Regions from separate parts of the Salinispirillum marinum genome, predicted to be linked through region 3. Evidence: predicted binding sites of a transcription regulator. Region 3 holds the regulator's gene; each other region holds the start of a gene.
What was found. Region 3 encodes sigma-54, which starts transcription at its own class of promoters, with help from an activator protein. Its sites were predicted from a motif close to TGGCACNNNNNTTGCTNT; they were not measured.
Positions count from the first base shown of each region.

Region 1: a site for sigma-54 is predicted at 1,551-1,568, ahead of atzF (allophanate hydrolase). Genes of this name have one in related genera too.
Region 2: a site for sigma-54 is predicted at 3,675-3,692, ahead of ACFOSD_RS11045 (motility associated factor glycosyltransferase family protein). Genes of this name have one in related genera too.

Region 1 is NZ_JBHSAL010000001.1:1,041,251-1,051,098, forward strand. It holds gene ACFOSD_RS04865 (hypothetical protein) at 1-528, shown strand, start outside; gene ACFOSD_RS04870 (pseudouridine synthase) at 623-1,411, shown strand; gene atzF (allophanate hydrolase) at 1,608-3,434, shown strand; gene uca (urea carboxylase) at 3,970-7,623, shown strand; gene ACFOSD_RS04885 (GntR family transcriptional regulator) at 7,623-8,324, shown strand; gene urtA (urea ABC transporter substrate-binding protein) at 8,707-9,848, shown strand, end outside.
Region 2 is NZ_JBHSAL010000002.1:829,026-838,873, reverse strand. It holds gene ACFOSD_RS11055 (oxidoreductase) at 1-290, shown strand, start outside; gene ACFOSD_RS11050 (NAD(P)-binding protein) at 301-1,605, shown strand; gene ACFOSD_RS11045 (motility associated factor glycosyltransferase family protein) at 1,609-3,630, opposite strand; gene ACFOSD_RS11040 (flagellin N-terminal helical domain-containing protein) at 3,874-7,554, shown strand; gene ACFOSD_RS11035 (flagellar protein FlaG) at 7,641-8,066, shown strand; gene fliD (flagellar filament capping protein FliD) at 8,262-9,848, shown strand, end outside.
Region 3 is NZ_JBHSAL010000001.1:38,301-48,148, reverse strand. It holds gene ACFOSD_RS00245 (ChrR family anti-sigma-E factor) at 1-504, opposite strand, end outside; gene ACFOSD_RS00240 (sigma-70 family RNA polymerase sigma factor) at 497-1,069, opposite strand; gene yjgA (ribosome biogenesis factor YjgA) at 1,163-1,708, opposite strand; gene ACFOSD_RS00230 (HPr family phosphocarrier protein) at 1,714-1,983, opposite strand; gene rapZ (RNase adapter RapZ) at 1,980-2,840, opposite strand; gene ACFOSD_RS00220 (PTS sugar transporter subunit IIA) at 2,859-3,311, opposite strand; gene hpf (ribosome hibernation-promoting factor, HPF/YfiA family) at 3,318-3,623, opposite strand; gene ACFOSD_RS00210 (RNA polymerase factor sigma-54) at 3,747-5,255, opposite strand; gene lptB (LPS export ABC transporter ATP-binding protein) at 5,334-6,062, opposite strand; gene lptA (lipopolysaccharide transport periplasmic protein LptA) at 6,016-6,573, opposite strand; gene lptC (LPS export ABC transporter periplasmic protein LptC) at 6,536-7,090, opposite strand; gene ACFOSD_RS00190 (KpsF/GutQ family sugar-phosphate isomerase) at 7,090-8,076, opposite strand; gene ACFOSD_RS00185 (calcium/sodium antiporter) at 8,073-9,041, opposite strand; gene ACFOSD_RS00180 (BolA/IbaG family iron-sulfur metabolism protein) at 9,237-9,461, shown strand; gene murA (UDP-N-acetylglucosamine 1-carboxyvinyltransferase) at 9,470-9,848, shown strand, end outside.

The DNA.
Region 1 (9,848 bases), 1.0 Mb from region 3:
TTGTCCGTGCGTGCGAATGGCAGGAGTTATAGACTTTCCAAACACACTGATCTGTTTTCCGTATATTATCTAGCTAAAGTACCCGAGGTTTATCACAACACGGAATTTGTAGTGAGCTTTAATCGGGAGGAAGATACCAGTGCACCCTCCTCTACGACGGCACTGCCCGAACCGTTCAACATCACCTCTGAACAAAACCAGACCTATAATTACAAAGACAAAATACCCATACACTGGGAACCAAGCCAACCAAGATCGACAATGCAGTTGAGTTATACGCTAACCTGTAGGCAAGGCAGTAGCAGCTCTCTCATCGTATTTACACGAGGAATCCCGGATTCAGGTAGTTACAACCTAAACCTGCATAGCCACTTTGCCGACGAAGATCCGTTTGACAGTTGCAGAGGAGAAGCGACGTTGAATCGTCGACTGGCTGGCACCCTCGACCCGAACTTTGGCGCTGGTGGTAGCATAATGGGCATTCAGGAACGCACGCTCAAATTTAAGTTAGACATGAGCGACGGTTGATGAATTTTGGCCCATTGGCCGACCAAGCCTTGTATAAAGCCAAAGCTGCCGGGCGTAATCAAATGAAGATGACTGTATTGAAAGGCGAAACGCATTGACGCAACACCCAAACGAGCCAATTGCAACCAACCACAACCCGTTACATATTCTGTACCAAGACGATGCCTTATTGGTGGTGCACAAACCTTCCGGGCTGCTTGTGCACCGTAGCCCGATTGATAAGCACGAAACCGAATTTGCCCTGCAATATGCGCGCACCCTGAACGGCGGTGAGCATGTTTACCCCATTCATCGCTTGGACCGCCCGACCTCCGGGCTGCTCATTTTTGCGCGCAATCCGGACATTGCCTCTCGCCTGGGGCAGGATATGATGGCGCATAACCTGCGCAAAACCTATATCGCCATCGTGCGTGGCTGGCCAGATGACCAAGGCACGGTTGATTATGCGTTGCGTGATATGGCCGACGACCCGCGCTATCGTGGTGGTGAACTCAAAATGCGCGACGCCGTGACCGATTTCACCCGGCTCGCCACCGTGGAATTACCCGTGGCCGTGGATCGTTACCCCACCAGCCGTTATGCCCTGGTACAACTGCACCCACGCACGGGCCGTAAACACCAGTTGCGCCGTCACATGAAACACCTTCGCCACCCCATTATTGGTGATGCCAAACACGGCAAAAGCACCCACAATCATTTCTTCGGCAAGGCCTTCGGCGTACAACGCCTTCTATTGGCCGCTACTGAAATGTCACTCGACCACCCGACTACCGGCGAACCCATGGTACTGCGAGCGCCTCTGGCACAGGACATCGCGCACGTGATGAATTCCCTCGGTTGGCACAGGTGGGTAAATACCTTTGGCGTGCTTAATCCCCACTGAAAACGCACCACATGAAGGCCAAGTGGCTTCATGCTGGTGCATGCCTCGCTGTGTATCAGCCTGTGCTCATGGCTTAGTAATTTTCATAACCCACTGAAATACCTCGTAATTCTTCCTATTTTTTACCGCCATGAATTCTTGGCACAGCGCCTGCTATACCCACTTGTATACAAGATGGTATGGAACTTTCTTCACTATGCTAACCACGCTCGCCTGGACATTGCCACAATGGCAATCGGCTTATCACAACGGGACCACGCCGGACCACTTACTCTCCGCGTTGGTCGGCCATTTAGATCCGCAAGACCCGGCGTGGATCAGCATTGCCACGCCTGACCAACTATCACAGCAACTGGTCGAACTGGCGTTGAAGCTGGAACAAAGCAGTGGCGATATATCCCGCTTACCGCTTTATGGTGTGCCTTTCGCTGTAAAAGACAACATCGACGTGGCCGGGTTTCCGACCACTGCCGCCTGCCCAGCCTATGCGTATAAACCGAAAGCCGATGCGCACACCGTGGCCTTATTAAAAGCCGCCGGGGCCATTGTGGTGGGTAAAACCAACCTCGATCAATTTGCCACCGGGTTAGTGGGCACCCGCTCACCCTATGGCGCAGTGCCTAACAGCTTCAAGCCGGAATACATCAGCGGCGGCTCCAGTTCTGGCTCGGCCTCTACAGTCGCCCGGGGCCTCGTACCTTTTTCTTTGGGCACGGACACTGCTGGTTCGGGCCGTGTTCCCGCCAGCTTGAACAACATCATCGGTTTGAAAGGCACGTGCGGCGCCATGAGCATTCGCGGCGTGGTCCCGGCATGTCGGTCATTGGATGTGGTGTCGATTTTTGCGCTAACGCTGGACGATGCCAGCATGGTGTTTGAACTAGCCGCGCAGTATGACGCTGCTGAAGCCTACAGTCGGCAAGCGCCCACGGCACGCCCTAATTCTTTTAGCCAGGGCCCGCGTTTGGGCATTCCCGCAAGCCCACAGTTTTATGGCGACTCCGTAAGCGCAGATGCATGGGAAAGCACCTTGGCACAGTGGTCTGATTTGGATGTGGAGCTGGTGCCGATTGATTTCTCGCCGTTCAGCGAACTGGCAGCACTGTTGTACGATGGCCCATGGGTGGCTGAACGCCATGCGGCGGTCGAGATTTTCATGCGTGACCATGGGTCAGAAATGAACCCGGTGGTACGCGGCATTATCGAGCAGGCGAAGAAATTCAGCGCCACCGACGCGTTTAAAGCAGAATACCGGCGCGCCGAGTTACGTCGCACAATAGAGCAGATAATGGCGCCGCTATCGGGCTTGTTAGTACCGTCGGCGCCAACCTTTCCTACCTTGGCCGATTTGCTGGAAGAGCCGGTAAACCGCAACAGTGAATTAGGCACCTACACGAATTTCGTCAACTTGGCCGATATGTGCGCCCTTGCCATACCGGCCGGTTTCCGCAGCGATGGCCTACCCTTCGGCGTGACGCTGATTGGTCGGGCCTGGCACGACAAAGCATTGCAAACATTGGCCCAGCAATGGCTGGCGACGCAAACGCTTACGCTGGGCGCGACCAATCAATCGGTCCCGGCCTCTACGCCGATCTCACCCGAGGTCGCGCCCGGCTATTTACGTGTGGCCGTCGTGGGTGCTCACTTAACGGGCATGCCGTTAAACAGCCAGCTCACCGAGCGTCAAGCGGTACTGGTGGAAGAAACTCTCACGGCGCCTTCTTATCGTTTGTTCGCGCTGGCAAACACCACGCCACCAAAGCCCGGCTTGCAGCATGTGACTGATGGCTCGGGCAAGTCGATCATCGTGGAGCTATGGGACATGCCCATCGAGCATTTCGGCTCGTTCGTCGGCCTCATTCCCGCACCCTTGGGCATCGGCTCACTCACCCTCGCCGATGGCCGCACCGTCAAAGGCTTCATCTGCGAAGGCTGGGCCTTAGCAGATGCCACCGACATCACCGATTTCGGCGGCTGGCGGGCCTATTTGGCTGAGAAAGCAGCCGAGAAGGCAAAAGCATGAACTCCTCCTTTTCGATGAAGTCCGGCGGTGCCGTCGAGCAGAGCACTGGGCTCCTCGGGGGACGCCGTGGACCCACCAATGGCGGCTCACCATTTCGACCATCGATCGGCATTAACCGCTTAGGGTGGGGTCAGCTCCACGGGGGACGCCGTGAAAGCATCCCTGCTGGCTCGGATGCGGCCGTCCGGGCCGCATACGCCCCCTTTGCAGCTGACCCCACCCTAAGCAGTCAATACCTTTCATCAAGTCAAACTTCAATCAGCGACAACGCCCCGATAGCTCTTGTAAGGCACGGGCTATCGGTTTGGAGCGCAGGGTTGGCTTGGAGCGGGCGTGTGCGCACAGGACGTGCGCATCGAGCCTCCATGGACAAATTCGTCTGGAACGAATTTGCACGACCGAAGGGAGCCCGAAGGGTCAGGCGTATGGATGCGCCTGATAATTGGTTCACGGCGTCCCGCGGAAGGGCAACCCTTCGCTCCAAACCATTGCGAGATGACGTTATTTGGGTAGTGAAAATGGAGGTTAAACCCGCATGAAATCTAATGTATTGAATAAAGTATTAATCGCCAATCGCGGCGAGATCGCCGTGCGGATTATTCGCACATTGAAGGAAATGGGCATTGGCAGCGTTGCCGTTTATTCCGATGCCGACCGCAATAGCCTGCATGTCGAACTGGCAGATGAAGCCATCGCCTTAGGTGGAAATAGCCCGGCGGACAGCTATTTGGATGTGGGTAAAATACTGGCTGCTGCTAAAAGCATTGGAGCCACGGCCATTATTCCCGGTTATGGATTCCTCTCCGAGAATGCGGATTTTGCCGAAGCCTGCGAAGCCGAAGGCATTGTCTTTGTGGGGCCAACACCCCTGCAAATGCGCCAGTTTGGGCTCAAACACTCCGCGCGTGAAATCGCCGAAGCGGCTGGCGTGCCCTTGGCGCCCGGTACCGGTTTGCTGGCATCGCTGGAAGATGCCCTTGTTGCGGCGGAAAAACTCGGCTATCCCGTCATGCTCAAAAGCACCGCTGGTGGCGGCGGTATCGGCCTAACGCGCTGTGAAGATGAAACCGCCCTGCGCGAAGCCTTCGTTTCTGTACAGCGCCTCGGGCAAAGTTTCTTTAATGACAGTGGTGTGTTTTTGGAGCGCTTTATCGCCCAAGCGCGCCATGTCGAAGTACAGATGTTTGGTGACGGTAACGGTCATGTTGTAGCGCTGGGTGAACGCGACTGCTCATTGCAACGTCGCAACCAAAAAGTTGTCGAAGAAACGCCTGCACCGAATTTGCCTGCTGAAACGCGGCAAGCCATGTTGGACTGCGCAGTACGCCTCGGCGAAAGCGTGAATTATCGCTCCGCCGGTACGGTCGAATTCATTTATGACGCCCAGCGCGACGACTTCTTCTTTCTGGAAGTGAACACCCGCTTACAGGTAGAACACCCCGTAACCGAACAGGTGACCGGGCTGGATTTGGTCGCGTGGATGTTACAGATCGCGGCAGGTCAAACGCCAGATTTTAACAATCTGCCCGTGCCACAAGGCGCTTCGATGGAAGTACGGATTTACGCGGAAGACCCGGTAAAAGGCTTTCAGCCTTCACCCGGTGAATTGACGGACGTGCATTGGCCGTTGGATTTGGCGCGCGTCGACACCTGGGTCGAGACCGGCAGCGAGGTATCACCGCATTATGACCCGATGATCGCCAAGGTCATTGTCCACGGCCGTGACCGCGCAGAAGCCTTAGAAAAAATGCAGGCGGCGTTGAACGAAACCCGTTTAAGTGGCATTGCCACCAACTTGGACTATTTGCGCCAAGTCATCAGCACACCGGAATTTCGGGTGGGTGATGTGTCTACGCGGGCGTTGGAATCCTTTGTATTCCAGCCGCATGTGATCGAAGTATTGCAGCCCGGCACCTACACCACGGTGCAGGATTATCCCGGTCGCGTGGGTTACTGGGACATCGGCGTGCCGCCGTCTGGCCCGATGGACGATTTCGCGTTTCAGCTCGCCAACCGCATTGTGGGTAACCACGCCGACGCCGCCGGTTTGGAATGCACCATCATTGCGCCCACCTTGCGCTTTCATCAAGACGCGACCATCGCCTTAACCGGCGCGCCGACATCGGCCATGCTGGACGACGAGCCAGTGGCATTCTGGACACCGATTGACGTTAAAGCCGGGCAAACGCTGATCATTGGTAAAGCTCACAGCGGCTGCCGGACGTATTTGGCCGTGCGCGGCGGTTTTGATGTGCCGGAATATCTGGGCAGCCGGTCGACCTTCGCCTTGGGTCAGTTCGGTGGCCATGGTGGTCGCCCACTGCGGGCGGGCGACATGCTGCCCGTATCGCAAGCGGAATTGCCCGCCTGCACCACACCGCAACCCATCAGCGCCCCAATGGCAGCCGACCCGGCCCTGATTCCAAGTTACGACACACATTGGGAAATTGGCGTGCTTTATGGTCCGCACGGCGCGCCGGATTTCTTCTCGCAAGCGTCCATGGATACCTTTTTCGGCAGCGATTTCGAGGTGCACTACAACTCGAACCGCTTGGGCATTCGTTTGAACGGCCCTAAGCCCGAATTTACCCGCACCGATGGCGGCGAAGCCGGGCTGCACCCGTCGAACATTCATGACTGTGAATACGCCATTGGCAGCATCAATTTCACTGGCGACCTGCCGGTTATTCTGACCAAAGACGGCCCGAGCTTGGGCGGCTTCGTCTGCCCGGTGACCATCGCCAAAGCTGAATTGTGGAAGGTAGGTCAGGTGAAGCCGGGTGACACCATCCGCTTCGTGCCCATCGACTACCCCACGGCGGTATCACTACAGCACCGTCAAGTGCTGGCTATCCAGACGTTGGCCGCGCCGGTAGAGGTGCCGTTAATAGCGCCCGATATGTCGGCACGCGACGACCTTTCCGCCACCTTGTTGGCCTATTTACCGGAAACCGCCACACGCCCATCGGTCAGCTATCGACAAGCGGGTGACCAATACATCTTGCTGGAATATGGCCCGAACGTCCTCGATATTAGTGTCAGAATGCGCATTCATGCGCTTATGGACGCGATAAATTCGGACAAACCGCAAGGCTTGTTTGAGCTGTCCCCCGGCGTGCGCTCGCTGCAATTACGGTATGACGCCCTGACCTTCCCGCAAGACCAACTGGTCGATTTTCTGCTGAATTTGGAAGACCAGTTACCACCGAGCGATCAGCTTAAAGTGCGTAGTCGCGTGGTGCATCTGCCCATGGCATTCGAGGACAGCGCGACGTTGGATGCGGTGGACAAATACCGTCAGTCAGTGCGTGACACCGCACCGTGGTTGCCTAATAACGTCGATTTTATGCAGCGTATTAATGGCCTCGACAGCCGCAAGCAAGTGCGCGAGGTGTTGTACCAAGCGCGTTACATGGTGCTGGGCTTGGGTGACGTGTACTTGGGTGCGCCCTGTGCCGTTCCGCTCGACCCGCGCCATCGCTTGCTCACCTCAAAATACAACCCGGCGCGGACCTTTACTGCGGAAGGCACCGTCGGCATCGGCGGCGTGTACATGTGCATCTATGGCATGGACTCACCCGGTGGCTATCAGTTGGTCGGGCGTACCCTGCCGATTTGGAACAAGTACTTGAAAAACCAACAGTTCGCCGCCGGTGAACCGTGGCTACTGCGCTTTTTTGACCAAGTGCAGTACTACCCGGTGACCGAAGACGAATTGACGCAGTTGCGCGCCGATTTCCGCGCCGGTCGTCACCGCATCGTGATCGAGGAAGAAACCTTCGATTTCGCCACGCATCAGGCCTTTTTAGCCGAACATGCAGCTGATATTGCCGAGTTTCGGGCCAAGCAACAGATCGCTTATGAAAAAGAAGTTGCGCACTGGAAGGTATCAGAAGCGCAAGCGCTGGAAACCTTAGCGGCACAAGACGCCCCACCGGATGTGACTGACCACGAAGGCGAATTGGTCACCGCCGACATCGCCGGGAATATCTGGAAATGTCTGGTGCAACCGGGCGACACCGTCGCCGCAGGCGATCCGTTGTTGATCGTAGAAGCCATGAAAATGGAATTCCCCGTGCATGCGCCGGTCGCTGGAACCGTCAGCGCCATGCATTGCGCACCGGGGCGGCAGATTAACGCGGGTGATCCGCTGGCGAGCATTCTGGCGTTGGGCGAGGTAGACGCCTGATGCAATTGGTGCGCCCTGAAGCGGAAAAGCCGCGCCGCGAAAACGTTGCGGACCGCGTCTACGCGGAGTTGAAGAATGACATCTTCGACTTCCGCCTCTTGCCCGGCGACCGCTTCAGTGAAAACGAACTGGCCGCGCGCTTAAACGTCAGCCGCACGCCCATTCGGGAAGCGTTGGTACGTTTGCAGCGCGATGGCTACGTGGATGTGTTGTTTCGCAGCGGCTGGCAGGTTAAACCCTTCGACTTCCAGTATTTCGAAGAACTGTACGACGTGCGCATTGTGCTGGAAACCGCCGCCGTGCGTCGCTTGTGTGAACAAACTGGCGCGAATCCGTTGTTTGACGAGCTGAAAGCGATCTGGTTGGTGCCCGAAGCCGAGCGCTTAACCGACGGGCCGACGGTATCCGGCTTGGACGAGCGCTTTCATAACCAGTTGGTGGCCGCGACGGGTAACACGGAAATGACGCGCATTCATGAAGAACTGACCGAGCGTTTGCGCATTATTCGTCGCTTAGATTTCACGAAAACGCATCGAATAGACGCGACTTACAACGAACATGCCGCGATTTTGCGCGCCATTGTGCAGCGCCGCGAAGACACCGCCGCGCATTTGTTAAAAACGCACATCGCGGTCAGTAAAGCCGAAGTGCAGAAGATTACGGTGCATATGCTGCATCAAGCGCGGGTGGTCGCACGTTGATGGGTATTTTCGACCGGATGGCCTCTCCGGGGTATGCCTACGGCGCTCCACGGCAGGCCGAAAGTCACGCCTTTAGGCATACCCCGGCGGCCATCCCGAACGAGCATCAACAAGTCCAACTGTGGTTGTGTCTGTACCACCTTGTTGCTCGTTCAGGATCACTTTTTGGAGAAGTTGGATTGCTTCGATGAGTGGTTTGGGTGCCTCAAGGCGCGACTCCCGGCCTGCCGTGGAGCGCCGGAGGCACCCAAACCACTCATCGGAGCCAAGAGAAGAAACTAATAAAGAACCCGAACAGGAAGTTAATGATTCGGGCAGCAGTCCAGAGTGGGTGCACTACTCAATGACTCAATAAAATTACACCGCAAGGGAGAAACGCTTTATGAAACCGACATTCAAACACCTCGCCACACTGGGCGCGTCCATCGCATTGGCTTCCGGCAGTGCTGTTGCACTCGCTGATACCATCAAGGTCGGCGTACTGCACAGCTTGTCTGGCACCATGGCCATTTCTGAAACCACCCTGAAAGACACCGTCTTGATGATGGTCGAACAACAAAACGCCGCTGGCGGCTTGTTGGGCAAACAGCTCGAAGCCGTGGTCGTAGACCCAGCCTCCGACTGGCCACGCTTTGCTGAACTCACTCGTGACCTGCTGGAACGCCAAGAAGTCGATGTCATCTTCGGCGCTTGGACTTCCGTATCCCGTAAGTCTGTGCTGCCCGTCATCGAAGAACTGAACGGCTTGATGTTCTACCCCGTGCAATACGAAGGTGAAGAAAGCTCGAAAAACATCTTCTACACCGGCGCGGCACCGAACCAGCAAGCCATCCCCGCCGTGGACTATTTGATGGATGAGCTGGGTGTAGAACGCTTTGTTTTAGCCGGTACAGACTACGTTTACCCGCGTACCACCAACCGTATTCTGGAAAGCTACCTCTTAGCGCGTGGCGTAGCCCCCGAAGACATCATGATCAACTACACGCCATTCAGTCATTCAGACTGGCAGACCATTGTGTCGGATATTCGCACCTTCGGGTCGACCGGCAAGAAAACCGCCGTAGTGTCGACCATCAACGGTGACGCCAACGTGCCGTTCTACATCGAGCTGGGTAACCAGGGCGTGTCGGCAGAAGACATTCCGGTCATCGCGTTCTCTGTAGGTGAAGAAGAACTGAGCGGTTTCGATACCTCTCCGCTGGTCGGTCACTTGGCGGCATGGAACTATTTCATGAGCGCGGAAAGTAATGCCAATGACGAGTTCATTGAAAGCTGGTGGGATTTCATTGGTGATGAAGACCGGGTGACCAACGACCCGATGGAAGCGACCTACATCGGTTTCAGCATGTGGGCGGAAGCGGTGGAAAAAGCCGGTACGACCGACGTGGATGCGGTACGCGAGGCAATGTACGGCATTGTGGTGCCTAACCTGACAGGCGGTTATGCGGTGATGAACACCAACCACCACCTGACGAAGCCGGTGTTGATCGGTGAGATTCAGGCGGATGGTCAGTTCCAGACCGT
Region 2 (9,848 bases), on a different contig from region 3:
CTGCCATTAAATCGGGAATTCAGCATATGCAACAGTTTGTGACATCCTACACTAAGGGAACACAATTTAGAGTAAACTCAATCAGTCCCGGTGGAATTTTTGACAATCAACCCTCTGAATTCCTACAACACTATCGGGAGTACAGTCGCACGAAGGGTATGTTAGATGCGGAAGATCTCGTTGGGATGGTTCTTTGCCTATTAAGCCCTGCATCACGGTTTATTTGTGGACAGAATATCGTTATCGATGACGGGTTTAGCATCGGTGGTAGACACCGCAAACCGACATAGAGGTATGAGCATGAAAGTCGATGATCTGATCGTAGGGGGCGGCGTTGCGGGTTTGGTAGCGGCATTGGCGGCGCAAAATAAAGGACGCAAAGTACTTTTGGTGGACTCTGCAGATCACGTGGGTGGTCTACTCAGTTCGATACAGCATGCTTCTTATACATTTGACTACGGCACGCATTTTGTAAGTGCCACCGGACGTCCTAATATTGATGAAGTGTTGTTGTCGTCGGTTACAAAAGAAGACTGGTTGAAAATACCTCATGTTAATGCGGGCAGCTATTTTAAAGGGCTCCATGAGTCTTCAACAGTCATTAACGCACTCAATGCCTTGGACAGCGATACATTAAATAAAGGTATAGGTGAGTTAGTTGGGGTATTGCAAAATAGCACCCTATCCGAAAAGTATGACAACGCTGAGGATCAGATAAAAGCCGTTTTTGGTGATGTTTTTTCGACTCATATACTGATCCCGGCGCTGGAAAAACTGTACCAAGTACCAGCCAGTTCCTTAGCCAGCAACGCACAGCTTTTATTTGGGTTAAGTCGTTTAATAATAGCTAACCCGGAAGTCAGCAAGGCGTTAAAAGAATTACCAGCGTTCGATGATAGGATCGCTTATCATTCTGCAGAGGAAGGGCCTAAGAGCCCAATGAAGTACTACCCTAAGGTAGGAGGCATCCATCAATGGGTTGATCAACTTGCTGATCAAGTCGGCAAGGAGTGCATTTGTCTTGGCCAGTCAGTTGAACAGCTACAATACCAAGGCGAGGGTATTAAGGCTCGTTTGTCCGATGGTGACGTTATAGAGGCCGAGCGCTTAGTATGGACACTACCGTTGTTTCCTTTATTGCGAATGACGAATTCAAACTGGCAGCCAACCGGGAAGCCACAATTTCTATCGACGCAGTTGATGCATTTGGTTATTGATAAGGCACCAATAACGTCTTGTCATTATGTTACAAATTATGATCCTGACTTTAAGCACTTTCGTGCAACCTTATACTCCAATATCAACCACCGTAATGATCATCGCATTACGGTCGAGGTTTTTACGCAAGACCCCCTTTCAGTTGAAGAAATCTTTAATGAACTGGTAGAGACAGGCTTGATCGATAAAAAGTCATTGGTATTATTTTCGGCTTCTGATTTCCTTCCGATAAGTTTTCCTGTCTATACAAAAGACTTTCTTACTGCACGAGATGATATGTTGTGCGAGGCAGAAAAGTTGCCTAATACCCTCTTGCTCGGTAAGGCAAGAGGGGATCAGTTCTTTATGAATGATGTGATTATAGATGCATTTAATAGAGTGACCTGACGTTTATTCTGGTAGTGGTTCTAGAATGCTTAATGTCAGCCGGTCTTCTGATTTGCTGGCTTGATTTTGTTTAAAGATATCATCAGTTTCTTTTCTTATTGTAAGAAGTAACTTTCTAAAGCTTATACGCCAGTCGTTCGCAAACGCCAATTGTCTTTCTGTCTCTCTTGTCATTAATACTAGGCTTAAGCCAAGATATATGTATTGTCTCAACGTTCCTGATATCGTCATACAAAGTTTGCCATGTTTTTTCTCTAACTTTATTATTTCTTTATTTATAATGAAAGACTTCCGGCTCATGTAATCTACAGGGTCAGTTACCGGCTCTATTATTGATTTTTGAATGAACTCAATTAGCTCGTCTTCCATTGCTAGCGTTTTTGTGTGTAATTTATTTAAATCATTGATATGTAGTTTCTTTCCTGATGTCAATAGGTCTTCCCAGGCTTCCTTGCTGGCTTTTGAATTAATTTTTTCTTTTGGTGGTGTTAATTCTTCTTCGCGTAAGCAATCCTTAATAACAGCGCCATCTGAGTGATTTATCACCAACGTGTCTTTTGTTATCGAGATGAGTCGCTCAATTGATTTTCTTGCAAAGTCGAAAACCCAATATGTAAAGACAGTTCCTTTATACCCCTGAACCATTTTCATATTCTTCTTTTCATTGTTCAGCTTATCCATATTTTTGGAAAGCTTTTTTCCCATATCAGAATCATCATAGTATACTGACGACTTACTGTGGTGTTGATCGAGTTGATAGTAGCCTAAATCTAATCCAATGAGTCTGACCTCTGGTGCTTGAAAATGAATGGCAATTGAAAGTGCTGTGTTTGTACAAGTCGGTGTCGCATATCTTAATCTATTGTTCACATCCGGCTCGAGTACTGCAGAAGATGGGAGTTCTTCTTTAAAAAATGCTACTGATTGTTCAAAAAAATCAAACAGGAAAGGTGAGCATTGTACCGCTGCGCACAAGGGTATTTTTCTAATTTCGTTATGGTATTTAGATTCGCTTAATTTTTTATATGTTAAATAATCGCTTTCTATTTCTACGTGTAAGTCTGGGGTTATATCATTGGCTAACAATGAAGTTATTGAGCTTCCAGCACTAAAAATTAAATAGTTGCTTCTCAATTCCTTGATTTTTTCAATATGGCGATCCAGTGAAGGTCCTGACCCTACCACTATTACTGGCTTATTTATTTTGAATGAATTTTTTTCAGGAATTACGCGTAGACTTTTCTGCAGGTTTCTTATTATATGATTGGTTTGGTTTATCTCATCGTCATATTGTCCCCACGATGGCATGAATAAATGACGCTGGCTGATAATGGATTGCGCAATTTTATAAGTGTCTTTGTTTTGGTTGTGGTTGTAGAAAATGGTGCACAATGGGAAGTGCGGCGCTGTGTTTTGCAAGAAGTTCCATATCTGCTTGTCGCCTTCTTCGATGTCTATATTTAAAATGGTCAATGATCTCCCTTCACCATATTGTTTTTTGAATAATTCCTCCCAGTCCGTTACGAATGTACTCATTAGTATCATTGCTAGATCAGATTCGTAGACCACGAGACTGTGAATAATGTGTTGATCTAATAAATTCGTTATGTGTAGCCCTAGTCCAACACCTAACACGACAACTTGAGGATAAAAAGCAGGTACTTGCCAGTCACTTTTCTCGTCTTTAGCAGGGTCTGAATGTCTCGCGACCAGTCGATCAATAAACTGGTGTGCTGTTCTCGGCAAATTGAAGTCTCCAGGTCGCAGTCTCTCCATGCTCACTTGTCGTTTTCCTACGCCAGAACGAAACAAAAAGTCCGAGTACTCTAATTCAACTTCTTTCATTGCTGAGCCACTGTAGTAGAGTTGCCCTTTGACGCGCACATCCACATCTCCTCGATCGCTATCGATCAAGATCTCATATTCACTATGATCGATACCGATGAGCTTTTGATGTATCGCGGGGTAGTGAGTTGCAAAAAAATTCATGTTTTTTTGATGTAATTCTTGGAGAAGTGCACTCATAGAAGGGTTCCGCGTAACGATTTGGGTTTAGCTTTGCTGAATTACAAGCAATTATTGTGCCTGTGCTCTTCTAACGCTTTTTGTTGCTTAATTTTCCGAGTGAGAAGAATGACTTTCAAAAAAAATGTCATTTGGGCAAAAAAATCCTAAAGAACGGCAACTCCTTGCCGCCAATAGTGCTGTGACAAAAGTGCAACGACACTCTGGGTTGAGATGTCGGCATTCAACTGAGGAGATTCTCTCATGGCACAGATAATTAATACCAACCTTGCGTCATTGACCGCTCAGCGGAATTTGACCAACTCTCAATCCGCCAACGAAACGGCGTTGCAGCGTTTGTCTTCTGGTCTTCGGATCAACAGTGCGAAAGACGATGCCGCCGGTCTGGCGATTTCTACACGTTTTGAATCTCAAACCAAGGGTTTGGGTGTGGCCATCCGTAACGCGGGTGACGGTATTTCTTTGGCGCAAACCGCTGAAGGTGCATTGCAGTCAATGACGGATGCGCTGCAGCGTATTCGTGAGCTGGCTGTACAGTCCGCAAACGCGACTAACTCAGATGACGACCGCGTCGCGTTGCAATCTGAAGTAAATCAGTTGATTGCTGAGATTACACGTACGTCTGAAGAGACAACGTTCAACGGCCGTAAGTTGTTCGACGGGCAGTTTGATGGCAGCTTCCAGGTAGGCTCAAACGCAGGGCAGACTGTTGGCGTTAAAATCGGTGAATTGACTGCAGGCCGTTTAGGCTCTGGTGAGCAAGTCGGTGTATCTGCGTTCGGTTCTGATGTTGCCCTAGCTAATGGCGACTTGACCATTAACGGCGTAGGCATCGACTCTTCTCGTGCCGGCGACGATACAGCTTCTGTATCTAATGCAGCGGCGTCAGCCATTGCCAAAGTTGAAGCGATTAACCGCAAGTCAGACGAAACTGGTGTTACAGCGTTTGTTAATGACAATGTGGCGTCTGGCTCTGCAATGAAGGGTGCATCCACCAGCGGTACGATTAAACTGAATGGCGTTGAAATTGAAATTACCACGTCCAGTGATACGAACTCCAGTCGTGCATCGGTAGTTCAGGCCATTAATGCCTTCACTGAACAAACCGGTATTACAGCGGTTGATACAGGCTTGGCCTCCAACGGTGTTGAATTGGTTGCCTCCGATGGTCGTAACATTACGCTGGAATATGTGGATTTTGGTACGGATGACGTCTCAACCGCTGCAGGCTTGGAAAAAGTGGTTGCTGCAACTGGTTTGGGTAACACCAATCTTGCTGATACCGACGCAGTAGAGAGCACTCGTACGTTCACCGGCGGTTATACCTTGATTGCCGATGGTGATGTGAAAGAAATCGAGATTACCGGCGGTAACGGCACTGGTAAAGGCGACTTGGCCAACGCCGGTTTGACGGCGGGTACCTATACCCGTGGCGTAGCGTCGAGCGTTTCACAAGTCGTGTCAGATGATACCGTAGCATCAACCATTTCTGCCGGTACAGGGGCGAACTCACTCAATAACAAAGTTGATCGTGCAGATGCAACTGGTACCGTTCTTAATGCTACAGGTACAGTGATCAATGCTTTAGGCAACTCGTTAGCTTCCTCTATCCAGTTGGTTGGTACTGCAGCAGCAGCAGCTTCACGCCTAACCACCACTGTAGAGATCGGTGATTTGGAGTATGCACTTGTGGCGGACACTGCTTCCGCAGCAACGGTTGCTGATACTGCTGCACTGTTGACGACAGATGCTTCCGGTGCGGCTCAATTCTATGAGCGTATCGATATGACCATTACCGACATGACTTTTGTCGGTGGCTCATTGGGTGCAAGCTCCTTCACCTTGGCTGGTGTATCGTTGAATGTTGGTACCGGTACACTGGAAGAACGTTTGGTGTCCTTACAAGATAGCATAAATGCTGGCGATTTCAGTGCTGTTGTTGGAACCGCAGGGTCCATTGTTGCGCAGTTGAACGAAGCACGCGATGAGCTTGAAATTACTGTTAAGAATTACACCAATACTGAAGTTCAGGTTGTCTTGGACAACTCAACCTTTACAGATATAGATCTGACCTTCGGCTCTGGAGCAACGGCAACGTTGACAAGTACAGTTGCACAATTTGTTGGTGGCGACCTGGCTTGGGAAGCGACGGGAGATGATCCAGTTCGTGTCACCAATTTCTATGAAGGTGGTGCTCAAGCTCGGGTTCAGGGTGGTACGATCGATACCTTGACCTTTACTTCCTACGGAACATCTGCATTGGGATCCACCGCGGAAATAGATGCTTCTATTCAGCTGGGTGATGAAACAATCGCATTGGATCCTCCAGTTGCAGCCGGTAGCACCATGGCTCAGCTTGCTGGTCGCATCAATGACGACGTTGATGGTGTAACTGCTTGGGAAGAAGTAGCGGTTAACCTGACGCTATCAACAACTGCCAACTTAGAGGCAGGCGATGCGCTTCAGTTTAATTACGATGGCGGCTCGATCAGTGTCCTGGCTTCTGCAGATAATGATGCAGGTGGTGCGGTGACATTGAATTCGTTGCTGGAAGACATCAATCGCACCGACTTCTCTGCAGGTGGATTTGCTGTCTCTGCTGAATTGGCAGAGGATACTGCCGACGGTATAGTACTGACGATTCGTAACTTCTCCGGTGAGCAGTTGTCGGTTGAATCCGAGAATGCCGAAGGCCGTGGTGTTCGTTTAACGGACAATGCAGGTACTACTACGTTTGTCGGCGAAGGTGCCCAGGCACTGTCTGGTGAACTGAAGTTTGTATCTGACGATACCCGCAACGTGACAGTCGCCTTGGCAGATCCTGCCGGTCGTGGTGAATTCTTCGTGGGTACGAATGCCAATGAAGATTTCCGTGGCCCTCAAGGTCTGCGTGATGGTGACTTACTGATCAATGGCGTAGCCATCGGCAGTGCACGTGCAGCGGAAGACACGGCTTCGGCCACGGTAGCTTCTGATGGCAGCCGGATTCTGTCCAGCTCGAAAGAACTGTCTGCGATCGCAGTTGCTGCAGCCATCAACGACGTATCGGGCGAAACCGGCGTAACAGCAACGGTCAACGCAACGAAGGTTGTGGGTGGTGACGGTACGAACCTTGATACAACCAACTTCAATGTTGGCGATGAATCAGCGATCTATATCAACGGCGTAAACGTTGGTGTGGTGACCTTGCAAGCCAACGGCGAAGGTAACATTGATACCGACCGTGCACGTGCTGATGCTCTGAATCTGATTAATCAGAACAGCGGTAAAACGGGTGTGACGGCAGATGACAACGGTGTGTCATTAACCATGACAGCTGCCGATGGCCGTAACATCTCCATCGCCATTGATGACCGTTCAGGCCAAAATGACTCGATCGGTGCTCTGTTCGGCTTGGATGCAGCGGTTGAAGGTATCGGTGAAGCTACCTTTGGTGAAGGTTCGTCTGTAGACGGTATCGGCGCTGAAGCGCTGGCGTACGAGACTACATACGGTACCGTCAGCCTGGAAAGTGCTGGTCAGTTCACGGTAGAAGGTGGTTCTAACGGTGCGGCTGGTTTGGAAGGTTTGGGCTTACGCCTGGGTACTTTCGGTGGCGGTGAAGACGGTCAGTTCATCAAAGACATCGATATTTCGACGTTTGAAGGTGCACAGTCTGCCATTACTGCGGTAGACAACGCATTGCGTACCGTAACCAGTACGCGTGCTGACCTCGGTGCTGTTCAAAACCGCTTCGAGTCTACCATCAGCAACCTGCAGATCACTCAGGAAAACCTGACCGCGGCCAACTCACGTATTCGTGACGCGGACTTCGCGGCTGAATCGGCCGAGCTGAGCCGGACTCAGGTACTGCAACAGGCGGGTATCTCCATCCTGGCGCAGGCTAACCAGCGGCCACAGCAGGTTCTGTCACTGTTGGGATAATAGGCGAATAGCCGAGTAAGTGAGCGGTAACGCTCACTTGCTTCCTTCCCAATAACGATAGGTTTGTATGTAAGAGGTATTTGCAGATGGCAAATTCAATGGAGAACAGCGTGGCGGTTTATCAAAACAGCCTGTTGAAGTCCGCCTCTTCACCTGCAGCTTTGCAGGCCAGAACGCAAGAAATCGGCAAGGAATTGCCGACCTCAACGGCCCAAGTGGCCAGTTTGAGTGGTTCAGGCCTAAAGGTTTCAATGATGAAACCCAGTGAACAAAAAGTGGTAGAAGCCGCGACCGATGTGAGCGATGCCGTAGCCCGTTTGCAGGACTACGTGCAGAACACCCAGCGGTCACTGAATTTCAGTTTGGATGAGTCGACCGGTATTACTGTCATCAGTGTCTATGACGCCAGTACCCAAGAACTCATTCGGCAGATTCCCAGTGAAGAAGCGGTTTCCTTAGCCCAAAAGCTGAATCAGGAAGAACCACTGGCCTTGTTTCGGGCACAGGTGTAAGTAGGTAACTAGCACAACAATTGCTTACAATGTAGGGTGTAAAGTTTATTGGCGAAATGCCGATAAACTTTACGCCCTTTTTGTATTTGTGCGGAATACACTGGGGGATGAATTTAGGTGCAGGGTAGATGAGTATTTTCTACCTTGAGATGAGCCAGAGCGAACTTCTGGTGGTGCGAGTAGCGGAGAAACATCATGGCGACCATTCAATCTCTTGGTATTGGGTCAGGTTTGCTGACAGCAGACTTAGCCGATCAGATTATCGCGGCCGAACGCGAGGCCAGCGATCTTAGATTGGAACGGAAAACCGCCAAGGTTGACGCCCAAATTACCGCCTATGGCGAAATTCAAAGTGCGTTGAGCAGCCTGCAGGCGTCTGCGCAGTCGTTATCCAGTGCCACCAACATTCGGCAAACCAAAGCCTCTTCCAGTGACTCCAGTGCCGTGACCGCAACCACATCATCAACAGCCGATGTTGGGAACTATTCATTAGTGGTTAATTCAGTGGCGCAGTCACACACCGTGGCCTCCCAGTCGTACAACTCGGTAACGGACACACTTGGCCTAGGCACTTTGACGTTCCGTTTTGGCGAATACAGCTATGACGACATTACCGATGAAGTGACCGGCTTTACCCAAAACAGTGCCGGTAAAGAATTCAGTATCAATCTGACCTCTGCTAATAACACCTTAGGTGGGGTGCGTGATGCTATAAACGCCGCCGACATAGGCGTGCAAGCCTCATTGGTCAATGATGGTTCTGGCTATCGTCTGTTGCTAAGCAGTAAAGAAGCCGGTTTAGACAACTCGATGGAAATTACCGCAACCGGTGATGCAGCCATTCAAGGCTTGGCGTACAACGCTACGCAAAACGATGAAAACGCCAACATGGTCATGACGCAAAAGGCTCAGAGCGCCTCATTAACCGTCAATGGTTTGGCGGTCACCTCGCGAACCAACCAGCTTACTGAAATTATTCGTGGGGTTACGGTCAATTTGAACTCGGCGACGGAAGGCAAAACCGTCAATCTGTCGATCTCACGCGATACGTCCGGTGTCGTAGAGAAGACCGAAGCCTTCGTGGAAGCCTACAATTTTTACCGTGAAGTGTATTCTGAGGTGACGAAATTCACCCCCGGGGAAAATGCTGGAGGTTTGCTATTAGGTGATTCGACACTGCGAACCGTGCAGAACCAAGTACGGAGTGCATTGACGCAAATTGTCAGTGGTTTAGAGAGTGCAGAGTATCGCTCACTGGCGGATATCGGTATTTTTACCGACAGTACCGACAACTATAAGCTGTCGTTGAATGCCAGTACTCTGGAAGCGGCCTTTCAAAGTTCCATCGAATCAGTGACGGGGCTGTTTGCTAATACGAACTCTGCATCTGATTCGCTCATTAATTATGTAGCCAAAACGGCCGACACCAAGCCGGGTTCGTATCCCATTGAAATAACCCAGTTGGCGACGCAAGCGAAGTATACCGGCAAATCCATCGCTGAACCGACGGCGATGAGCCCCGTGGTGATAGGTGGGTCAAATGATTCCTTGCGAATGAATGTGGACGGCACCACGGCCACCATCGCATTGACACAAGGCAGTTACGAAAGTTACGACGACCTGGCTTTGATGGTGCAAAATGCCATCAATAACAATGAAACAATGCAGGGGCGGGGGCGCAGTGTGTCCGTCGCTTATGATCAAACAACGGGTGAAATTGAAATAACGTCCAGCCGGTTTGGCAGCAGCTCACAAATTTCCATTGTGGACGCTGATCCTATG
Region 3 (9,848 bases):
GTAGTCGCCGTACATATCAGAAAAACCACCCTTGAGCAGCACAGTGTATTCGGTACCACGGTGCGTATGCTTGGGGATTCTGCCGCCTGGCTTAATGCGATGCAGCGTGATCGCCGGACCGTCCGGACTTACTTCAAGATCACACACTTGCAAATGGGGCAGTAACTTCTTCCATTTCAAGGCATTAAACCCGTTCGGAATCGCCTTGCGTAACGGAGGTGGCACCTCCGGGTGGGCGAAACTGGCGGCGCCTGAAACAGCGCGACTCTGACGCTCTGGCTGGTTATCAATCATAGCCAACGTCTTTGCCAGCAATTGCTCATCGACATGGTCGCCCGGTAAATCGTCCAACAACACACCGGCCAAGGTTTCCAACTCGCGCGCCGACTTACGGCAGGCTTCGCAATAGCTTATATGTACCGCCACCATCAAGGTTTCGTGGTAATTGAGCTGGCCCGCTACGTACTCGGTCAACACGTCTAATTCTGGGTGAAATTTACTCATAGCCTTCTACCTCCAATCCGACGCGCAACTTCTTCAGCGCCAGTCGGATACGCGACTTGACCGTGCCCAAAGGCAAGTCAAGCTCGTCTGCTGCTTCTTGATGGGATTTGTCTTCCAAAAATACCTTGCCAATGACCTGGCGTTGCTCAATGGGCAGTCGGCCAATACCCATGCGAATATGACGCTCTACCGTCGACTGCTCAACCCAATCACTGCCATCACCTTCCGTATGCGGTTCGTTCCACATATCGTCCGAGTCTAAATGCCCCTGATGCTTGGTTTGTCGCCGAAGTAAATCAACTCGCAGGTTCCGGGCTATGGTAAAGACCCAGGTGGTTGCCGAGGCTTTTTCGCGGTCAAACAAATGCGCTTTGCGCCACAGGTTGGTCATCGTTTCTTGCACCAGTTCATCTGCCAACTGGTCGCCCATCATGGTCAGCCCGGAGGAGCGGGCGTAACCTTTAATTTGCGGTGCAAAATGGCGAAAGAGTTTGGCGAATGCATCTCGGCTTTGATTACCGGCGATAAGTTCCAGGCAATCAGCCCATTCGTCTGGTGTTGTCACAGTGGCCTTGCCTATGGAGGTCATGGGGTTAGCTCGCATGATCAAACAAATCCTAGGAATTTGACAGGGTTACGAGCCGACATTTACGTTGGATCACAGCGTGGGTTGAATTTCTTCTCGCAAGACTTGAAACAATTTGCGCCGGTGTTTGAACTGGCTGGCCGAGGTGTGGGGCTCATGCGCAGTTTGTTCTGCTTCTTGCTGAGCATTGCGGACCAACTGACGCAAATGTTGACGGTCGGCATGGGGAAAGGCATCAAAAAAGCGGGCTACGGCATCCGGATCTTCGATGAGTTCGGCACGCCACCGTTCACATAGGACGGTCAACTGAAGATGCACTTCGCTGCTGGGATCATTGAAATCGAGTGCTTTTTCGATGGCCTCGACGTCGGCATCTCGCATCAAACGGCCAATGTATTGCAATTGACGGCGTTTGGCTTCATGGCTTTTCAGGCGCTGTGACTCAAGCAACGCTAGCAAAAGAGATTCTTCAAGCGGAAACTCGCGCAATTTTTCCGCCGAAAGTTCAAGGAGGCGATTACCCACCGCTTGCAAACGTTCCATCTCGCGTTTGAGTTCCGATTTGGAAACTATTTCGATGTCGTTGTCTTCAACAACCATCTTTTTTTTACGCGCCATCTCGGTTATTCACCTTCTTCAAAATAATTATCGATTAATGCTTTTATGGCATCGTATGCGGCTTGCTCGTCGTCCCCTGACACCTCCAGGGTCAATTCTGTGCCTTTGCTGGCGGCCAACATCATGATGGACATGATGTTGCGCGCGTCCGAACGGCGGCCGTCTTTTTCCAGTATGACACTGCTGGAAAACTGCATGGCCAGCTTATTTAACTTGGCTGAAGCCCGCGCATGCAGACCCAATTTGTTGATGATGGTAATGGGTTCTCTGATCATGACAGCGTGGACTTCAACTCCCTGTGGCGTAATTGAACGGAGGTGTAACGGGGCCGGTAAATTTGGGCCAATTGTTGCGCGACATAGACCGAGCGGTGTTGGCCGCCGGTGCAGCCAATGGCAATCGTCAGGTAGGCCCGGTTGTTGGCGGCATAGCAAGGCAGCCAGCGATCCAGATAGCTGCGGATGCTGTCGATCATATCGCTCACATCCGGTTCCTTATGCAAAAATTTCTGAACCGGCTCGTCCAAGCCGGAATACTTGCGCAGTGCCGGGTCCCAATAGGGATTGGGTAAGCAGCGCACGTCGTAAATCAGGTCGGCATCGTGCGGTGTGCCATGCTTAAAGCCGAATGACATAAACAACAACGCCATTTCCTGACGCGAGGTACCTGCGACGCGCGTTTTTATCTGATCGCGTAGCTCGTAAATCGACAGCCCCGTCGTATCAATGTTCAGGTGGGCCATGTTTACGATGGTGTCGAGCAGGGCGCGTTCACCGTGGATGGCTTCTTGTAACGAGGTGTCGTCGCCGGTGAGTGGGTGCTTACGTCGGGTTTCAGAGAACCTTTTGTGTAAGGTCACTTCGTCGGCGTCTAAATAGACGATGTCTAGGTTTATGGTGTCCGGTAATTGCGCAACGATCTGTGGGAACTGACGCAACGCCTTGGTGGCGTTTCGCGCATCAATGCAGACGGCCACTTTTTGGTTAATGTTCCCTTGCAGCATTTCATTCGCCAATTCCGGCAACATGGTAATCGGCAGGTTATCGATGCAGGTATAACCGACATCTTCCAATACGTTCAGTGCGGTACTTTTACCGGAGCCGGAGCGTCCGCTGATAACGATGAGATCCATGTTGATGCTTCCGCAGGCTTATTCGGCGATGAACGCCGCGTAAAAGGCATGAGCATCCGGCGCCTGACGCATGGCCTTTAAGCGCGCGTCATCATTGAAGCGTTCAGCAACGCGAGACAGCAATTGTAGATGTTCCGTACGGGCTTCTTGCGGCACGATCAAGGTGAATACGATGTCGACCGGCTTCTGGTCGAGGGCATCAAATTCAATGGGCTCTTCGAGCTTTACCAGCAAACCGAAGGGGGCAGCGCAGTTTTCCAGCCGACAGTGAGGAATGGCTACGCCATTACCAAACCCGGTGGAACCGAGGCGCTCTCGCTCGATCAGGCTGTTAAACAAGGCATCCGCATCAAATTCCGGTTGCAAGGTGACGACATGATCGCTGATGAGTTGTAGGGTCTTCTTTTTGCTCTGGCTCGGCGCACCCCAAAGGGTGCGCTCCAGACTAACGACGTCGTTAAGGTTTGGCATAAAAAATTAGCGACCGTTCCCGTGCAGGCGATCTACGGTCTTTTCCTTGTGTTTGAGAAGTTGTCGGTCCAGCTTGTCGACCATCAGGTCAATCGCTGCATACATGTCTTCGTGCTCGGCGTCGGCAAACAGTTGACCCCCTTTGATGTGCAGGGTGGTCTCTGCCTTTTGTCGTTGTTTCTCTATGCTGAGCGTGGTTTGTACGATGCTGATTTGATCGAAATGTCGCTCCAATCGATCCAGTTTGGTGGTGACGTACTCGCGCAGTGGGTCGGTTAATTCTACATGATGGCCACTGATGTTTATTTGCATAGGATAACTCCTTCTCGCGAATGACAGGTCGTTAGGACAACGACCCCAAAAAAACGCTTTGTCTCTATGTAATAAGTGTAGCTGACTTTCGTTTCAAGTGATTGATCTGGATTAATGTTTTATTTACACAAGGGTCTTGCGTTCATTCGACGGCGGAATGTTCATGGCCTCACGGTATTTGGCAATGGTCCGGCGCGCTACATTGATCCCTTGATCTTTTAATAGGGTAGCAATTTTACTGTCACTGAGCGGCTTTTTGGTGTTTTCCGCACTGACCAACTTTTTAATCAACGCACGAATAGCGGTAGAGGAACACTCGCCACCGCTGTTGGTGCTGACGTGGCTGGAAAAGAAGTACTTCAGCTCGAAAATACCCCGTGGGGTATGCATGAATTTTTGTGTGGTGACCCGCGAAATCGTTGATTCATGCATTTCAACGGCTTGGGCGATGTCATGGAGAACCAACGGTTTCATGGCTTCTTCGCCGTATTCTAGAAACCCGCGCTGATGCTCAACGATTTGCGTGGCGACCTTGAGTAACGTTTCATTGCGGCTTTGCAGGCTTTTAATGAACCATTTGGCTTCTTGCAGGTTGTCTTTGATGTAATTGTTGTCTGCGCTGTTGTCGGCGCGCTTGATCATTGAGGCGTAACCGCTGTTAACACGTAAGCGAGGCGCAATTTCCGGGTTAAGTTCGACCAGCCAACGGCTGTGTTCGAGGTCTTTGCGCACGATGACGTCAGGAATCACATATTCCGATTCGTGGTTGGATATGCTGGTGCCGGGCCTTGGATTGGTTTGTTGGATCAACACCATGGCGTCGCGCAATTGCTCTTCCTTTATTCGCATCTTGCGCAGAATTTGCGGAAAATCTTTACTCGCCAGCAGGTCGGCGTAGTCCGTCACCAAACGAATCGCTTCTTTGAGCAGCGGGGTGTCGGCCGGTAGTTGGCGCAGCTGTATAGAAATGCATTCGCTGAGATTCTGCGCGCACACGCCGGTCGGCTCAAATTGTTGTAGCCGATGCAGTACCGCCATCATTTCGTCCATTTCCAGTGGGTCACCGTCTTGACCAAGCTCTTCTTCAAGTCCTTCAAAGATGTCTTCAATGGGTGAACACAACAGGCCGCTCGGCTCCACTGAATCGATGATGGCCGTCGCAATGATTCGGTCCCGTTCATTCATCGGGGTAAGATTCAACTGCCACATCAAATGATCGTATAAATTGTCATCCGCGACCGACTGATTTTCAAAGTTGTAGTCATCATCGCCGCTGGGCATAGAAGCGCTGGTGGGGGCGTGTTGGTAGATGTCATCCCAATTGCTGTCGACCGAGAGTTCATCGGGAATTTGTTCGTTCCACAGATCTTCTATTTGCGGGTCGTCGGCTTTATCGTTGCTGCTGACGGTAATCGATTGATCATCGGATTGACTGTTGGCGTCGTTTGCGGGCGCATGCTCATGATCCGCTTCATGTTCGTCAGCCACTTCTAATAGTGGGTTCGAGTCGAGCGCTTCTTGGATCTCTTGTTGTAAGTCCAGAGTGGATAGTTGCAATAATCGAATGGCTTGTTGCAGTTGAGGCGTCATCGTCAACTGCTGGCCCATTTTTAGCTGCAAACTGGTCTTCATGTCGCTCCTGATACTACCCGACGCGGCTCAGTGTTGGCCGCGAACTGTCTAAAAATAACCCGGGAAAAGGGTTTCACATTAAAGGCGGAAGTGTTCGCCGAGGTAAACCTCACGAACCTTTTGGTTGGCAAGTATATCGTTTGCGCCGCCCTCTGCAATAATAGTACCACCTCCGACGATATAAGCACGCGCACAAATGTCTAAAGTTTCTCTGACGTTGTGATCCGTGATCAAGACACCGATGCCTTTATCGCGTAATTGGTACACGATGTCCTTAATATCCGAGACGGAAATGGGGTCTACCCCGGCAAAGGGCTCGTCCAGCAGAATGAAGTCGGGCTCGGACGCTAACGCCCGGGCAATCTCAACGCGTCGTCGCTCACCGCCGGAAAGCGCGATGCCCAAGCTGTCGCGGATGTGCGTAATATTGAATTCTTCGAGTAGGGACTCCATTTTGCGATGGCGATCGGCTTTCGACAGTTCTTTGCGCAACTCCAGCACGGCCATGATGTTTTGTGCCACGGTCAGCTTGCGAAAAACCGAGGCCTCTTGCGGCAAGTAACCGACACCAAGCTGTGCCCGCTTGTGCATGGGCAGACCGGTCAGCGAGCGATCATCCAATAAAATGTCACCGGCATCATTGGCAACGAGGCCAACAATCATATAAAAACAGGTGGTTTTACCTGCACCGTTTGGCCCCAGCAAACCAACCACTTCGCCCGTGTTGACATAGAGTGATACGTCCGTGACGACACGGCGTTTACCGTATGTTTTGGCAAGATGCCGGGCGATCAGCTGTTTGGCCATTCTCTTCCTCATTGGTTAAGCACATGGAGACGCGTTCACCTTCACTGCCGTCCGGGGCGCGAAAGTTTGATTCAAAATCATCCGTTTCCTGGTTGTAGCGAATGTAATGTGCTGTCGCGATGTTGCGGCCCTGTTGCAGACGAGCACTGCCCTGTGCGGTAATCACGCCGGTTTCCGCATCGTAGGTCACCGTTTGGCCTTCCAAGCGGGTGATGGGTTCATCAAGGTCAAATTGGTCGGCTACCCAAGCCGGTTCGGTTCCCGACGCTACCAGGCGGGAAATTTCATTATTGTCATTGCGATAGACCACCACCTCTTGCCCTTCAATGTGCAGCGTGCCTTGGGTAATGACCACATTGCCCGTATACGTCATGACGTTAGCGCGTAAATTTCCCTGGTTGCGATCGGCCACAATATCGATGGGCAGGTCGCGGTCACCGGGAACGGCGTAGATGGCGCTGCTCAGCAACAGACTACTGATCAGGACGGAACGTTGAACGAACGTGCTCATGCAGGTCGAACTCCATGGTTTCAAGGTTCAAGGTCATGCCAATGGCATCCGTGTTCATGCGTTCTCCTTGGCGAATATTGACCGCTTGCTCGGTGGTCGCCAGTTGAGACGCTGTGTCATATTGCAGTTGTTCTGTGTGAATGACCAGCGGTGTTGGGTGGTCCGGGTCGTTGGTTACCACAACATTCCCGGTTAACAGCCAATGTTGCCCTTGCTGTACTCGGGCGGTGTCAGCCGTCAAATGGTTAGGTGGAGTGCCTGCAGCGCGGACTATGGGTTGCGTGAGCCATAATTCGTCATTGGCGGAATAGTATTCTGCAGCGCTGGCCGTGAGTGTGGAAACCCATGTGCCATCAGCCTTTACGGTAACGCGCTCAATACCTTGCATGCGCAATTGTGGGAGGGCGGCGCTCTCTTCCGTGACGACAGGGGCCAAAGGGGTGGTGCGCGCTGACCACCATAACCCGAGCACACTGAGCCCGATGGCCAGTAACGGAAGGCCCCAGCGCCAAGCCACTACGCCACTCCGGCGCGCAGCAAATCATGCATGTGAACGATGCCAATGGGTTCATGATTGCTGTCGATAACAACCAGTGCGGTGATCTGTGCTTGCTCCATCACATACAATGCCTCCGCCGCCAACGCACCCGGCCCGATGGTTTTTCCGCCGCGATGCATAACATCGGTCACACGTGCGGCTTTAAGGTCAATATCGCGTTCGAAGGTGCGACGTAAGTCGCCGTCGGTGTACACGCCCAACAGTTGATTCTGATCATCGATGACCGTGGTCATGCCCAGGCCTTTTTGGGTCATTTCCAACAAGGCGTCAGAGACACTGGCGGTGGGGGCAACTTTGGGAATGCGGTCGCCGGTTTGCATGATGTTTTCAACCTTCAGCAACAGTCGCTTACCCAAGCTGCCGCCGGGGTGGGAGAAGGCGAAATCTTCGGCCGAAAAACCGCGCGATTCCAGCAGGGCAATGGCGAGGGCATCCCCCAGCACCAGCGCTGTTGTGGTGCTGGACGTGGGGGCTAAATTTAACGGGCAGGCTTCAATGTCGACGCCGCTGTCCAACATGGCGTCGGCTTCTTGGCCAAGCGTAGATTCGGCTTGCCCCGTAATGGCGATCACCGGTATACCCAGTCGTTTAATCGCTGGCAGTAACGAAATGATTTCGTTGGTTTCACCGCTGTTTGATAGCGCAATAATGGTGTCATCCCGCGTTATCATGCCCAAGTCGCCGTGGCTGGCTTCCCCTGGGTGCATAAAAAAAGCCGGTGTGCCAGTACTGGCCAGTGTAGCTGCAATCTTATTGCCGATATGACCTGACTTGCCCATGCCAGTGACCACGACCCGGCCTTTACCGGCCAGAATCAATTCGCAGGCCTTGGAGAAATCATCATCCAAGCGATCCAGCAAGGCGCTGATGGCCTCGGCCTCCATTTGTAAGGTGCGCCGAGCACTGGTTAAAAATGAAAAGGTTTTTGCCGGAGATTGGGTCATGCCGATAACGCCATATAATTGAGGTACAAATAGTAAAGGTAGGCCGCCAGTAGCACCAGACCAAATACCCTCGGAATGGCTTTGTTGTGTCGACCAAACCACCACGCCACGACCAACAACAAAAGGGTTAAGCCAAGAACAAAGACATAATCTCGCCAGAAAACGGCCGCTTCGAAGTCAGTCGGAGCGATCATGCCGGCAATGCCGATCACGGCAAGAATGTTGAAAATATTAGAGCCGACCACATTACCAATGGTCATTTCATGGTGGCCCTTCAGTGTGCTGGTAATGGATGTGGCCAGCTCAGGCAAGCTGGTGCCGATGGCTACAATGGTCGCCCCCACCACCAGTTCGCTGATGCCAAACCGCAGCGCCAGCTCGGTAGCACCCCAGACCAGAGACTGAGCACCCAGTACCAATAAAATTAACCCGGCAACGACCCAAAAAACCGCTTTTCCCAAGGGCATATCATCAGGTATGTCTTCCGAGAAGTCTGGCAGCTCGGCTACATCTTTGGCTTTCTTCACTGACCACACGGTATAGCTTATAAAGAGCGCCATGAGCACTACTAGGAGGGCACCTTCAAGAAAGCTTAAATGTAGGTCCCATAATATGGCCCCTAAGGCGAGCGTCACTCCCAGTAGAACGTACGACTCCCGTTTCCAAACCGCACGGTTAACGGGCAGGGCAATGATCAGTGCACAAACGGCCAGAACAAGGCCTAAATTGGCTATGTTCGAGCCTTGTGCGTTACCAATCGCCAGCGGCGTGCTGCCTTGAATGGCCGCACTGGCCGAGACCAGTATTTCCGGCGCGCTGGTGCCTAGGGCAACCACCGTTAAACCGATGATGAGCGGTGATATACCTAATGAGTTGGCGAGTGCGGCGGCCCCGCCGACAAAACGGTCGGAACTCCACACCAACACGATTAAACCTACTACAATTGCGGCTACAATGGTCAGCATCTGTATGTCATCCGAAAAATGGAAGCACATTAAAAGCAAGCAACAATGTAAATGCAAGGTGGGTTGGGCCGAGAAAGTGCAACAAAGCGAAAATAGTCAATCAAAGCGGCTTGAACAGCGAACGAATGGTTTGTTCGGGTGGTGCGATGCACTGGTATTTCATATAATGCTCGACCTTTTATCGTGAGGTGTCACATGCACGCTGAACTTGTACAGGAAATCCTCACCGCTGCATTGCCCGATTGCACAATCGAAGTCTCTGGCAGCGGCGCCAAATTTCATGTTAAAGCACGCGGACAAGCGTTCGCGGGACTCATGCCAGTGAAGCAACAGCAGTTGATTTACGGCTTTTTGAACGAACACATCCAGAGTGGCGCTATTCACGCAGTGACCATGGATCTGGGAACGGAGAACGGTTAACCCATTCTATGGATAAATTACTGATTACCGGTGGCCGGCCCATCGACGGCACCATTCGCATATCAGGTGCTAAAAACGCGGCCTTACCGATTTTAGCCGCTACCTTGCTGACCAAAGAGCCGGTAACGTTGCGGAATTTACCGCACTTGAACGACATCACCACCATGATTGAACTACTGGTGTGTATGGGCGTTGAGGTCTTAATCAATGAAGACATGAGCGTGCAGATCAACGCCGGTACCTTGAAGGACTGCACAGCACCGTACTCGTTGGTCAAAACCATGCGTGCCTCAATACTGGTGTTGGGTCCGCTGTTGGCGCATTTTGGCGAAGCCAATGTGTCGCTGCCGGGGGGATGTGCCATAGGCAGTCGTCCGGTGGATCTTC